Regions from separate parts of the Heyndrickxia sporothermodurans genome, predicted to be linked through region 1. Evidence: a T-box and tRNA genes for the amino acid it is inferred to sense, from the RefSeq annotation. Region 1 holds a T-box; the other regions hold tRNA genes.
The links. The T-box of region 1 lies ahead of B5V89_RS00835 (arginine--tRNA ligase). A T-box ahead of a tRNA ligase gene usually reads a tRNA of that ligase, here a tRNA-Arg.
Positions count from the first base shown of each region.

Region 2: it has a tRNA-Arg gene. The T-box ahead of B5V89_RS00835 (arginine--tRNA ligase) is inferred to sense a tRNA for this amino acid. The anticodon was not compared.
Region 3: it has a tRNA-Arg gene. The T-box ahead of B5V89_RS00835 (arginine--tRNA ligase) is inferred to sense a tRNA for this amino acid. The anticodon was not compared.

Region 1 covers NZ_NAZB01000004.1:50,636-55,269, forward strand. Annotated here, with positions in the region: gene B5V89_RS00830 (protein adenylyltransferase SelO) at 1-1,156, shown strand, start outside; T-box leader at 1,204-1,419, shown strand; gene B5V89_RS00835 (arginine--tRNA ligase) at 1,462-3,324, shown strand; gene B5V89_RS00840 (nucleotidyltransferase domain-containing protein) at 3,508-3,828, shown strand; gene B5V89_RS00845 (histidine phosphatase family protein) at 4,505-4,634, opposite strand, start outside.
Region 2 covers NZ_NAZB01000034.1:36,863-41,496, reverse strand. Annotated here, with positions in the region: gene B5V89_RS14645 (endonuclease domain-containing protein) at 131-490, opposite strand; gene B5V89_RS14640 (restriction endonuclease) at 535-1,113, opposite strand; tRNA gene B5V89_RS14635 (tRNA-Arg) at 1,443-1,515, opposite strand; gene B5V89_RS14630 (NAD(P)/FAD-dependent oxidoreductase) at 2,216-3,394, opposite strand; gene B5V89_RS14625 (DUF1641 domain-containing protein) at 3,425-3,847, opposite strand; gene fdhA (formaldehyde dehydrogenase, glutathione-independent) at 4,133-4,634, opposite strand, start outside.
Region 3 covers NZ_NAZB01000008.1:161,931-166,564, forward strand. Annotated here, with positions in the region: gene B5V89_RS02555 (GerMN domain-containing protein) at 1-278, shown strand, start outside; gene rph (ribonuclease PH) at 378-1,133, shown strand; gene B5V89_RS02565 (XTP/dITP diphosphatase) at 1,138-1,752, shown strand; gene B5V89_RS02570 (metallophosphoesterase) at 1,749-2,258, shown strand; tRNA gene B5V89_RS02575 (tRNA-Arg) at 2,406-2,479, shown strand; gene B5V89_RS02580 (tetratricopeptide repeat protein) at 2,644-3,657, shown strand; gene tig (trigger factor) at 3,804-4,634, shown strand, end outside.

The DNA of each region.
Region 1 (4,634 bases):
TCCCCAAGGTGAGAGGTTTGATGTCCAGTTAAAGGGTGCAGGCAGAACGCCTTATTCAAGAGGGGGAGATGGTCGCGCGGCACTTGGCCCGATGTTGCGGGAATACATTATTAGTGAAGCCATGCATGCTCTTGGAATTCCAACCACCCGTAGTCTGGCCGTAGTAACAACGGGTGAGTCAATTATCCGAGAAACGGAACTAACAGGTGCAATATTGACCCGTGTAGCTGCCAGTCATATTCGTGTCGGCACTTTTCAATATGTCGCTAATTTGGGTAAAGTGGAGGAACTTAAAATTTTGGCTGATTATACAATACAGCGGCATTATCCAGAGCTTGAGAATATTGAAAACCGATATCTTTCATTACTTGAGGAAGTAATTAATCGCCAAGCTAAACTGATCGCTAAATGGCAACTAGTTGGTTTTGTTCATGGCGTAATGAACACGGATAATATGACGATTAGTGGAGAAACGATCGATTATGGTCCATGTGCATTCATGGATACATATGATCCTGAAACGGTATTTAGTTCGATTGACATTCAAGGACGCTATGCTTATGGCAATCAGCCGTATATGGCAGCATGGAATCTTTCTCGTTTTGCTGAATCTTTATTGCCGCTTTTGCATGATAATCTAGAGCAGGCGGTTAAGCTGGCCCAAGGTGAGATTTCAAAATTTGGCGAACTATATCACTCCTATTGGATCGCAGGAATGAGAGCGAAACTAGGAATTTTTAACGAAGAGGAACAAGATGATTCCATTATTAAGGATCTCCTTGATTTAATGAAAAAACACCAAGCGGATTATACGAATACTTTTATTGCTTTAACGTTTGATAAGCGTGATAATAATAATTTATTTGGAACACAGGAGTTTGCTCAGTGGTATGAGCGCTGGCAATCAAGACTTGGTAGACAACCGGAATCGAAAGCAGAATCAAATCAATTGATGAGACATAGCAATCCTGCAGTGATTCCACGGAATCATCGGGTGGAAGAAGCACTAGAAGCCGCGGTTGAAAACGAAGACTTTTGTGTGATGGATAGGCTGTTGAATGTACTTTCAAATCCTTATGAACACTCTGATGAACAAGTTGAATACGCCAAACTGCCAAAGTCAACTACACCTTACCGAACTTTCTGTGGTACTTAATAAAGATTGACTTTTTTGTTTATTTGGATATAATGTTTAAAAATACTACAGTTTCTAGGACTGGGAGAGTAATTGTTGATGAGAGTCAAAGCGAGCCGGGTTGGTGAAAGCCGGTACCGAGTTAACAGTGAAACGGACCCATGAGAATGACTTTTGAATGTATTAGTAGGAAGTCACGGCTAAGACCGTTATCTTATTGAGTGGTTAAACGGTAAGTTTAACAACAAGAGTGGTACCGCGAATGCAAAGCTTTCGTCTCTTTTTAAGGAGATGAAGGCTTTTTTTTATTTAAAGGAGGTTTTTTTATGATAAGCCAATTGATTATAAACAACATCGAAAAGTCTGTGATAAGTCTTTTTCAAGAAATAGGTCTCAACTACAATGAGGATTTGAAAATTTCTGTTGAACAGCCATCACATTTGGAACATGGCGATTATTCAACGAATATTGCCATGCAGCTTGCAAAAGTTTTGAGAAAAGCACCAATTCAAATTGCGGGAATGTTGAAAAACAAACTGGAGCAAGATGGGTACTTGAAGAATTTGGTTAACAAAATTGAAGTCGCACCACCGGGATTTATCAATATGTATATCGATTGGAATCAGTGGTCTCAGAGGGATTTCACTTTTCCTTTGAACAACGGAGAAAAAGTAGTCATTGAACATACATCTATCAATCCGAACAAATCGGCTCATATTGGCCACTTAAGAAATTCGTGTATTGGTGATTCTCTTGTACGACTTTTAAAAAGAGCGGGATATAAGGTCGAAGTGCATAATTATATCGATGATTTAGGGAATCAGCTTGCAGACACAGTTGTTGGTATTTTAAATATTCCATATAAAAAGGAGCACTCTCGTTTTGGTGATTTCTGTTGGGATATATACTCCACGGTAAATAAGCAGTATGAAAAAAATCCTTCATTACTTGAACAAAGGACAAATGTTTTACATTCACTTGAAGAGGGGAATGAAAATTTGTCTTGGGTCGGGTTGCTTGTTGTAGATCGAATTGTTCGCGAACATATCGAAGAAATGAATGAGTTTGACATTCATTATGATTTGTTAGTATGGGAAAGCAATATTGTAAGGGAAGGATTTTTGACTGCGGCGTTTAACTTACTTAAACAAACAGAACATTTTCACCAAGAAACTTCCGGTAAGTTGAAGGGGTGCTGGGTGTTGAAACAGCCTACAACTGTCGCAGAAGATACCGAATCCGAACATAGTATGGATAAAGTTTTAGTTCGATCCAATGGCATTTTAACTTATACAGCAAAAGACATTGCTTATCATCTATGGAAATTTGGATTGCTGGAAAAGGACTTTATGTATAAACGTTTTACAGAAGGTTTATGGACAACGAGTATGAATGGAACGGATGCGTCATTTGGTCAAGCGGACTTCGTCATCAATGTTATTGACCACAGACAAGAATACCCGCAAGCAATGGTGAAACAAGCACTTGAAATATTGGGATATACAAAACAGGCTGAGAAACTTCGACATGTCAGTTACGGTGTCGTTTCATTAAGCCCAGCGGCTGCGAAGGAACTTGGTTTAGATACAACAGATGGAAAAGCATCGTATGCCATGTCTGGAAGACAAGGAATAGGAATAAAAATATCTGATTTAGTTGATCTTATGGAAGGGATTATTGAAAATAAACGTTCAGATAAAAGTGGTTTGTCGAGTAGAACAATTGCGGTAGCATCGATCCGTTACTACCTTCTTCGTTTTAGTTTATTAACCGAGGTCGTTTTTGATATCCAACAGGCGACAGAAGTGACAGGAAATACGGGTGTGTATTTAATGTATTCCCATGCTCGTGCAGTTAGCATTTTAAGTAAAGCCGAAGTTGACTTATATTCGGAGCAATTGGTTCCGGACAAAATAAATCAGATGGATAAGGCTGAATACGCACTACTCAGACATATCGCCACTTGGCAGGATACTCTTTATACGGCTGTTAAAGAATTATCACCGCACAGAATATGTACGTACGCACATGAGTTAGCAACTTTGTTCAATAACTTCTATGCAGCCTGCCCAATTATTAAAGCCGATAATGACAAAAAGGCGTTTAGACTTTGGCTTACGTTAAAATTCAAAGAAACAATTGGCGATGCATTGACCGTACTGGGGCTGCCGACACCCAATCGGATGTAAAACAAAAAGGAATGTCTTTTATCCTAATGAGCATGGATATGGACGTTATATCGGTGGATTTTTGCTGGGACAACAAGTAAAATTGGTTAAAAGAAGTTAGGATGTTTCAATTGTGAAAACTGTATAAAATTTATGTTCCAATTTTTAAATCATTATATGATAAACTTTCAAAGGAATGATTCGATGTTTGGATTATTGGATCGAGATTTTGAGTATATACAAAGAGCAATGGAAAATTTAAAAGAAATTGATAAAGCGATCATTTTTGGGAGTAGGGCTCTAGGGAACTATAAAAAAGGGTCAGATGTCGATATTGCGATATCAGGTAAAAATGTGACTAGTAAAACGCTTTATCAGTTGGACGATCTTTTAAACGAAGAATTTCCACTACCTTATTTCTTTGACATCGTGCAATATGAAGAAATAAATAATGAAAATTTGAAAAATCATATTGATACATTTGGTAGAGAAATATATAGAAAAAGTGAGCTTAGTCAGAAATAACCTGACTTTTGTGTCTAAAGTACGTGATAGAAAACTGAAAATCTTGTTTATCTTTCTAAAATGTATTTACTATATAAACATTCAATAAAGGATTATGTGGACGTAAGGGTTTCTATTTTAAAGAAAATGTATGATAAACGATTAGTTGGTTATAAATCGATGGGATATGTAATTGGTGATGGGAAGCATGTGTCAGAAAAAATGCGGTTATTTTAAATGAATTCTCTGTAGTGAATTCGAGAAGGTAAGGAGAGAGATCACGCCCTCAACTACCCGCAAGCATCGGAAGCGGGAAGATAAGGAGAGGAGCCGCCCTCTCATCTACCCGCAAGCATCGGATACGGGAAGATAAGGAGAAGAATCGCCCTCTCAACTACCCGCAAGCATCGGAAGCGGGAAGATAAGGAGAGAGATCGCGCCCTCAACTACCCGCAAGCATCAGAAGCGGGAAGATAAGGAGAGGAGCCGCCCTCTCATCTACCCGCAAGCATCGGATACGAGAAGATAAGGAGAGAGACCGCCCTCTCATCTGCCCGCAAGCAGCGGATTCGAGCAGGTGGGCATCGATTTCCCCATCATTTCCTACCCGCATCTCAAGGATTAGCAAACGAAATCATCGCAATATAGCACAAGTAAAGGGGAAAACTGGATCCTGATCCGCAAGGCCACGCAATAATTACAATTTAAATTCATACAATTCCCCATTTTTAGCAATAGTGAATTTTGGCCCTGTAAAGCCTCTTTTTAAAAGTTCTTTTCTTATGTAAAACATTAATGCGGCATGACTTACAATGAGTACATCTTCC
Region 2 (4,634 bases), on a different contig from region 1:
ATAAAAAATTTTGTTAAAGCTTTCTTTATTGTACCATTGGATCTAGGCTGGCTTTGGTAGTTCTGAGGAAGTATTCTTCACATTAATGAGCTTAACGTATAAAAGGAAATCCCCGTCTATAAAGGCGGGGTTAACTTATGGCAGATTCGATTTTTGCCAGCACTCTCGGTAATTCTCGGTTTATTTGACGTCCACTAAACCGCATTACTTTCCATCCATGCTTCCGTAAATAAGCGTTTTTTCTGCGGTCATGTTTTTTTTGTTCCGGTGAGCTATGGTAATCCTTTCCGTCGCACTCAATCGCTAACCGAAGGCTAGGAACCGTTAAATCAATGCGATAGGGACCGCAATTAACTTGCGTGTGGACGTTGTAGCCTCTATATACCAACGCATCATATAAGCGCGCCTCAATATAACTTTCACATTTCGAACGCTGGATTTGTGCGTCAGATCGAACTGGCTGCACGGTTTTAAAGTTAATGGCAAACATAATTCCTAACAGAAGCAGCCCGAAAAATACGAGGTATTCTGCCGTCATTTATCGTACCTACTTTTATAAGTTTTAATCATATAAGTCAATTCGTCACGATCAATTAACTTTACGCGGTTATGCTTCGCTAATTCCTCAGCTGCTGGCGTAAAGTATTGATTAGTTACGACCATCGCACCGTCCGCTTTATAATATCTGATTGCTCCAACGACTTGCTGAATCGCTGCGACCCCAATACTGCTACTATAACGTTTAGCTTGTACCACATATTTTTTACGTTTCTTCTTAAGTATTAAATCTGCTCCGTAATCGCCGGATCCTTTAGTAACCACCACATTATATCCGATGCACGTGAATAGAGGAACAAGATACCTCTCGAAATCATAGCCGTCCATTTTGTCAACTTCGTATAGATCGACAATATGTGTAAAATTCTTCTTTCGTATGAAAAAATAATAATATCCGTAAGCAAGACCGGTAATCAATAATATAATAAATATCCATGAAAGCAGTCGTCTACCCTCTTCCGATTCAGTCAACCCGATAAAAATAATTAACCCTAATGCCACATATGTAGTACGTTGGTTCCACAGGTTCTTTTTTCTAGTCTTTGCTCTTGACATTATGCAAACAAACCTTTCGATGTTTTTAATAAGTTTAACCTAGGAGGATTCACTATAAACTATCCGGTTTGATTACGTAATATTTAAAAAAATTCGGGCTAATCCATAAATAATTTTAATAGACAAGAACGAATACTTTAATTTTCTTTGGATTATAATCCCTTTTAATAGTGTAAAATTCATAGGCAAAAAAATAAACCGTATCAAAGGAATAATCCACTGAATACGGTTCTTTAAAAGAGGTATACTTTTACACCCGTAAAACGGGGCTATTAACTAGCATAACGATTACCTCAATGTCCTATAAACGTTGTTATAACTTGGTATAACGGCCCCGAGAGGACTCGAACCTCCGACGCATGGTTTAGGAAACCAACGCTCTATCCGCTGAGCTACGGAGCCATGATATGAAGGCTTTTTTAATGTGCATTATATATTATAAAGGAATTAATAGTGTTTGAAAAGAAAATTATATTGTAATACTTTATTAATATTCATTGAATTGGAACAATAGGGATCTGATAAGATACCAAATCGAGTTTTAGCTGCATATTCATTTTACAAGTATCTATTTAAAAATGCATAAGCGAAGCACAGATACTTATGCATTTTACAATATCCCTATCCAAAATGTATAAGCAAAGAATAGATACTTATATATTTTACGATATTCCCATCTAAAATGTATAAGCAAAGCACAGAAACCTATACATTCTACAAGCACCCATCCAAAAATGTATAAGCAAAGCACAGATACTTATACATTTTACAAGCACCCATCCAAAAATGTATAAGCAAAGCACAGATACTTATACATTTTACAAGCACCCATCCAAAAATGTATAAGCAAAGCACAGAAACCTATACATTTTACAAGCATGCATCCAAAAATGTATAAGCGAAGCGCAGAAACCTATACATTTTACAAGCACCCATCCAAAAATGTATAAGCGAAGCAAAGGTACCTATACATTTTTCAATCATTCATCCAAAAATGTATAGGTAAAGAACAGATACCTATGCATTTTTCAAGCACTTTCCCAAAAAATAAACCGGGCATTTTAGCCCGGATTTTATAATTAAAAATATATGACCATGTTGATTAATAAGCTAAACTAAATAGTCCTTTAATATGTGATAAATAGCGGATGTTGCTTGCTTCTTTCATCATTGATGCTGGTAATCCTTTAAGTGGAGTTTGGTTTCCTCCGATAATAGCAACAGCATCTTTGCGTCCTAGGCTTGCAAGTGTACCAGAGTCAACTGGAGAGAATTCTTCTAGTTTTTTCCCTTCTAATGAAGCGAATACGTTGTAGCCAACAAGTTCGCCCATTTGCCATGCGTTTTGTGCAGTTGGTGCGTATGGACGACCATTTGGTGCCATTAATACGGCACTGTCGCCGACAACAAATACGTCAGGGTGGGAAACGGATTGAAGATGTTCATTCACAGTTGCACGGCCGCGGTTTACTTCAAGACCTGATTCGCCAACTAGTGGATTTCCTTGAACTCCGCCTGTCCAAACGAAAGTATTCGTTACAATTTTTTGTCCATCTTTAAGATCAACGGTGTTACCTTCTACATTTGTTACAGGCAGACCTGTAAGGAATTTAACGCCGCGTTTTTCTAAGCTAGTAGTTGCACGTTCAATTAAATGATCCGGCAATACTGGTAGAATTTTTGGACCTGCTTCAACAAGCATGATTTTAAGTTCTTTTGGATCGATGCCATATTTTTTAGCTAGGCCTGGAATTGTATCAACAATTTCACCAACTAGTTCAACACCAGTTAAGCCGCCGCCGCCAATAAGGATTGTAGCGTCTGCTTCATTTTGCGTTTTAGCATATTCTTGAAGGCGACCTTCAATATGTTTATGAATTTTATTGGCATCACTTGTTGATTTTAATACCATACTGTTTTCTTCAAGTCCCGGAATACCGAAATAAGAAGTAACACTTCCAAGGGCAACAACAAGTCTGTCATACTTTAGCATCGAACTATCAGCAAGTATTATTTCTTTTTTATCTACTGAAAAAGAAGTGACTTTAGAAATTTTAAGATCGATATCTTTTCCTTTGAAAAGCTTTTCTAAAGGCATTGCAATTGCTTGTTCAGAAATATTACCTGCTGCAAGGCGATGTAATTCTGTGATAATTTGGTGTGTTGGATACTGGTTAACAACAGTAATTTTTGCTTCTGATTTATCTACATATTTACGTAATGTTAAGGCTGATAGAAGGCCACCATACCCAGCACCTAAAATGACGATATGTTTTGACATAGTATATCCTCCATCCTTATATAAAAAATATTATCTTTGATTTTCACGTTGTTCAGAAACTTGAAGAAATGCGTTTAAGAAACGGAAAAGTTTTTGTGCTTGTGGATCTTTCAACAATTTAAGCAGGCCGAATAAACCGATTACTTCAGTACTTTCATCAGCAATATCTTTAGCTTCGATTGCTTTTTGTGCAATGTTTTTAACACCTGTTTTAATAGGATCAACGATTTCTGTAATCGCACCAACAGTATCATTTTTTAATACTTCATCAGTTGCTACGGATTTAGCGAAGTCATAAGACTTTGTTAAAATAGTAACAAGTTCGGCCAATTTAGGAAGTTGTTCAACAAGAACATTTAATGATTCTTGAACTTCTGGCTTTAATAACTGATCAAGAACATCAAGTTGTTGCTGGCGTAGCTCAGCATTTAGTTGATTGTTAGTTTCTGACATTTTCAATTCTCCTTTACTTTTCTTTAGGCATCACTATTAGGCTACTCCACTTCTTTACTCTTGTCCATTGGTGAATGAAAAATTTTTATAGAAAATTTGGCAATAAACATATTTTTAGAGATGATTAGGAAAGAAATTGGATTATCTTGGGAACTGAAAATATGTAGAGGGAAATCTATTTATAGTATTTATCAAAGTGCATAAAAAAATCGGATTCCTTTAGGAAAATTTTATTTAATGAAAAATAAAAAGGCATGAGCACCGAAATGTGCCATGCCTTACAAGCTATCTTCTTACAGACCCATGCGGATCAATGACAAATTTCTTTGCTGCCCCTTTATCAAAGTCAGCATAGCCATTAGGAGCTTCATCGATAGAAATTAATGTCGCATTTACTGCTTTCGCAATTTGTGCTTTTCCATGTAAAATCATCTTCATTAATCCACGATGGTATTGCATAACTGGTGTTTGACCAGTAACGAATGTATGTGCCTTTGCCCAGCCTAATCCAAAGCGAATTTTTAGAGAACCAATTTTCGCATCTTCATCAACACCACCTGGATCACCTGTTACGTAAAGACCAGGTATACCGAGACGACCGCCAACTTGTGTCACATCCATTATCGCATTTAAGACTGTAGCTGGTGCTTCTGAGTGACCATGCCCGTGTCCGTGTGCTTCGAAGCCTACACAATCAACTGCTGCATCAACGACAGGCTCACCAAGAATTTGTTCGATTTGTTCACCTAAATTATCATGTTGGCTTAAATCAATCGTTTCACAGCCA
Region 3 (4,634 bases), on a different contig from region 1:
TCAGTGCCTTTCAATCAGAAGTGGCCTTATTAGATGAACCAGTTGTTAAGGATGGGAAAGTAACATTGAATTTTAACGAAAATATTCTAGGTAGTTTTGAAGAAAACAAGATTTCGGAAAATGTTTTAAAACCTCTCGTCTATTCTTTAACGGAGCAAAAAGGTATTAAGAGTGTTGCTATTGAAGTAAACGGGAGCACGAAATTGTTAAATGAAGAAGGAAAACCACTATCAGAACCAGTGACTCGACCAGAAAAGGTAAACACAGGTAGTTTTTAATATGAAAAATTTGTTATACTATAAATAATAAAATTAAGAGGTAGGCTCGCATATCGTGAGCCACCTCTTCTTTCTTGGTTTAAAAAAGGAGGTCTACTGGTGAGAGTTGACGGTAGAGAAGCGTTACAATTAAGACCGATACATATAGAAACAAACTACTTAAAGCATCCAGAAGGATCTGTCCTCATTACTGTAGGAGATACGAAGGTAATATGTACAGCTAGTATTGAAGATAGAGTGCCTCCGTTTATGCGAGGCAGTGGGAAAGGTTGGATAACAGCAGAGTATTCTATGCTTCCGCGTGCAACAGAGCAACGCAATATACGTGAATCCTCTAAAGGGAAAGTGACTGGAAGAACGATGGAAATCCAGCGATTAATCGGACGTGCCTTACGCGCGGTTGTACAATTAGATCAGATTGGAGAAAGAACTGTGTGGATAGACTGTGATGTCATCCAAGCGGATGGAGGAACTAGAACAGCTTCTATTACAGGTGCATTCGTTGCAATGGCTCAAGCGCTCTCAAAATTATATAAAAATAAAGGAATGAAAAATTTCCCAATTACAGATTATTTAGCTGCAACTAGTGTTGGTATCATCAAAGATGCAGGTACAGTGCTCGATTTAAACTATGCCGAAGATAGCCAAGCATTAGTAGATATGAATGTTGTTATGACTGGTGAGGGGAAATTTGTTGAATTACAAGGAACGGGGGAAGAAGCAACGTTTTCTTCAGAAGAGCTGCAACAATTAATTGAAGCTGCAAAGCATGGACTGAATGAGTTGTTTAGTATCCAAAAACAAGCACTAGGTGAAATTTCAGCGAAAATAGAAAATAATCGTGATGAGGAATAGAAAAATGGAAAAACAAGTGATTATTGCAACCAAAAATAAAGGCAAGGCAAAAGAATTTGAAAAAATGTTTTCAACCTTTAATATTAAAGTAAAGACTTTATTGGATTTTCCCGATGCAATTGACGTGGAAGAGACAGGCAGTACGTTTGAGGAAAATGCAATCTTAAAAGCAGAAACGATATCACAACAATATAATATAATGACGATTGCAGATGATAGCGGTTTGGTCATTGATGCCTTAGATGGCAGACCTGGTATTTACTCTGCAAGATATGCAGGAGAAGATAAAAATGATGAGGCAAATATTGATAAGGTTTTAGAAGAAATGATCGATATACCGAATGATGATCGAAGTGCCAAATTTTACTGTGCGTTGGCCATCGCTATTCCCGGTGAAGAAACGATTACTGTTTCCGGGACGTGTGAAGGTGAAATACTTCGCGAACGTAAAGGGGATAATGGTTTTGGGTATGATCCGATTTTTTTTATTAAAGATAAAGGACTTACAATGGCAGAATTATCATCAGAGGAAAAAAACCGAATTAGTCATCGAGCGAAAGCAGTAAACAAGCTTCCTGCAATTTTGCAAAATTTATTTGATTTAGGTGATCAAAAATGAAATTATTAATTGTTAGTGATAGCCATGGTTTACGCGAGGAATTAAAACAATTAAAAGAAAAATATGAAAATAAGGTCGATGCGATGATTCATTGCGGTGATTCGGAACTAATGGCAAATGACGAAGAAATAAGCGGCTATTTAGTCGTTCGAGGTAATTGTGATTATGACCGCCAATTTCCCCTTGATATAAAAGAAAATATTGATGGGAATAAAATATTTATTACGCATGGTCATCATTATAATGTGAAAATGACGCTTTTGAATCTTTCGTATAAAGCAAAAGAAGTAGGTGCGGATTTTGTCTTTTTTGGCCATTCACATATGCTCGGTGCAGAGATGATTAATGGGACTTTATATTTAAATCCCGGTAGCTTACTAATGCCTCGAGGTCGTAAAGAAAAAACATATGCAATCGTTGAAAAAAATGATCATTCAATCACAACGAAATTCTTTTCCGATCTTCATGAAGAATTGGTCGACCTTCGGCAAACATTTACATTATAGGTATTTTAAATTGCAGTCTGAAAGTCAGACTGCAATTTAAAATGAAAAAACGAAAAAACTGTTGACAGAACACAACAACCCATATATAATTAAAAATGTCCTCGATGAACGCAATGATTTTTTACAGTCGAGAATACATAATTATCTGTCCCAGTAGCTCAGCTGGATAGAGCAACAGCCTTCTAAGCTGTGGGTCGGGGGTTCGAATCCCTCCTGGGACGTCATATGAAAACAAAAAAACTTACATTCGTGTAAGTTTTTTTGTTTTTTCACTAGTTTATGAACGATCACTAGGGTTTTTGTTTTGTAAATAAAAACATGCTAAACTTAAACTTGTCATTACTTGATGTTGGCTAAGAAACACATCGGAAAAGGCGGACTTATAATGGAAAAAAACAAAAATGAGAAAAGTGATCAAAAAATTGTACTTTTTCCAGGGTTAAAGGATCGTCTCTTGGAAATGGGGATAGCTCATTTAGATAATCATCAATTTACTGAAGCAGTAGATTTTTTAGGTCAAGCGAATGAAATAGATCCCGAAAATCCCGAAATTGGAACAGCCTATTTAATTGCATTGTATGAAAGTGGCAATTATGAAAAGGCGAAAGAAGTATGTCATTATTTATTGCATCAAGGTATAGGAAACTATTTTGAAATTATTGATGTTTACTTAATGATTTTGATACAACTTAGCAATCATGAGGAAATCATACATACAATTAGTACTTTGCTAGATGAAAATGAAGTTCCTTTAGAAAAAATTGAGCATTATAAAAAACTGTTGCAATTTAGTCAAAATCGATCCGAGTCGAATAACCTACAGTTTAATCAACAAGCGAATATTCCGGAGAATCCATTTTTTTTATCAGATAATATAAAAGAAAACATATACAAAGTTGCACAACTTTCTAACCAAAATATTCATCCATACATAGATGAATTAACACAATACGTGAGGAAAAAGTCAGCTCATCCTTTTTTAAAAACTATGATATTGAATGTCTTAAAAGAGCATGGTGTAGAAAAAGAAATTCAAGTAGAAAAATTTAATAATGAGGGAACGTTTATACCAGTACAGTTACCGCAAATTTTTGAAACACCCTTTTATATCGTATTACTGGAAAAATTAAAAGTCGGGTTAGAAAACAATAATCCGACATTATATCAACAAATGAAAGACATCGTGGATCGACATTTTTTCTTACTCTATCCCTTTGAACTTGTGCCGGAAGATCCTATATTATGGTGTTTAACCTATCGATGTTTTGGACAAGAATTATACGGTGAAACACTGGATTTAGAAAAAATAGCTGAAGAGAATCAAGTAAATGCTGCAAGTCTAGTAAAAGCAATTACCTTTCTAAAAAAACTTGAAGAAATTTCTTTACCGATTATATAGCTCCTTCTTGAAACAGAAAAAACGTATGTTATAATGAAAGGGTTGTAATGTGTTTTCATTTATATTAGTAATGGCAATCATTAAAAGTGTTATCTATTACATCTGTTCATTACACTATCAAAATATAGATCGTTGGAGGGAAAGGTATGTCAGCAAAATGGGAAAAGCTTGAAGGAAACCAAGGAGTACTGACAGTAGAAGTTGATGCTGAAACTGTAAAAACAGCTTTGGACGGTGCCTTCAAAAAAGTTGTAAAACAAGTTAATGTTCCGGGATTCCGTAAAGGGAAAATGCCTCGTGGAATGTTCGAACAACGTTTTGGTGTAGAATCTTTATACCAAGATGCGTTAGATATTCTTCTTCCGGATGCATATTCACAAGCGATTGAAGAAACTGGAATTGAACCAGTAGATCGCCCTGAAATCGATATCGAGCAAATGGAAAAAGGAAAAGAACTTATTTTCAAAGCGACAATCACTGTTAAGCCTGAGGTTAAACTTGGCGAGTATAAAGGATTGGAAGTTGAAAAATTTGATACAGAAGTAACAGATGAAGATGTTGAAAATGAACTAAAAACATTACAAGAACGTCATGCTGAATTAGTCCTTAAAGAAGAAGGACCGGCTGAAAATGGTGACACTGTAGTCATCGACTTTGAAGGTTTTGTTAATGGCGAAGCATTCGAAGGCGGTAAAGCAGATAACTACTCACTAGTTCTTGGATCTAATAGCTTCATTCCTGGTTTTGAAGAACAATTAGTTGGAGCAAAAGCAGGCGAAGAAAAAGATGTGGAAGTAACATTCCCGGAAGAATACCATGCTGCTGAATTAGCAGGTCAACCAGCTACGTTTAAAGTAACTGTACATGAAATTAAAACAAAAGAACTACCTGAATTAGATGATGAGTTTGCAAAAGATGTTGATAGTGAAGTAGAAACACTTGCAGAACTTAAAGAAAAAACAAAAGCTAACTTAAAA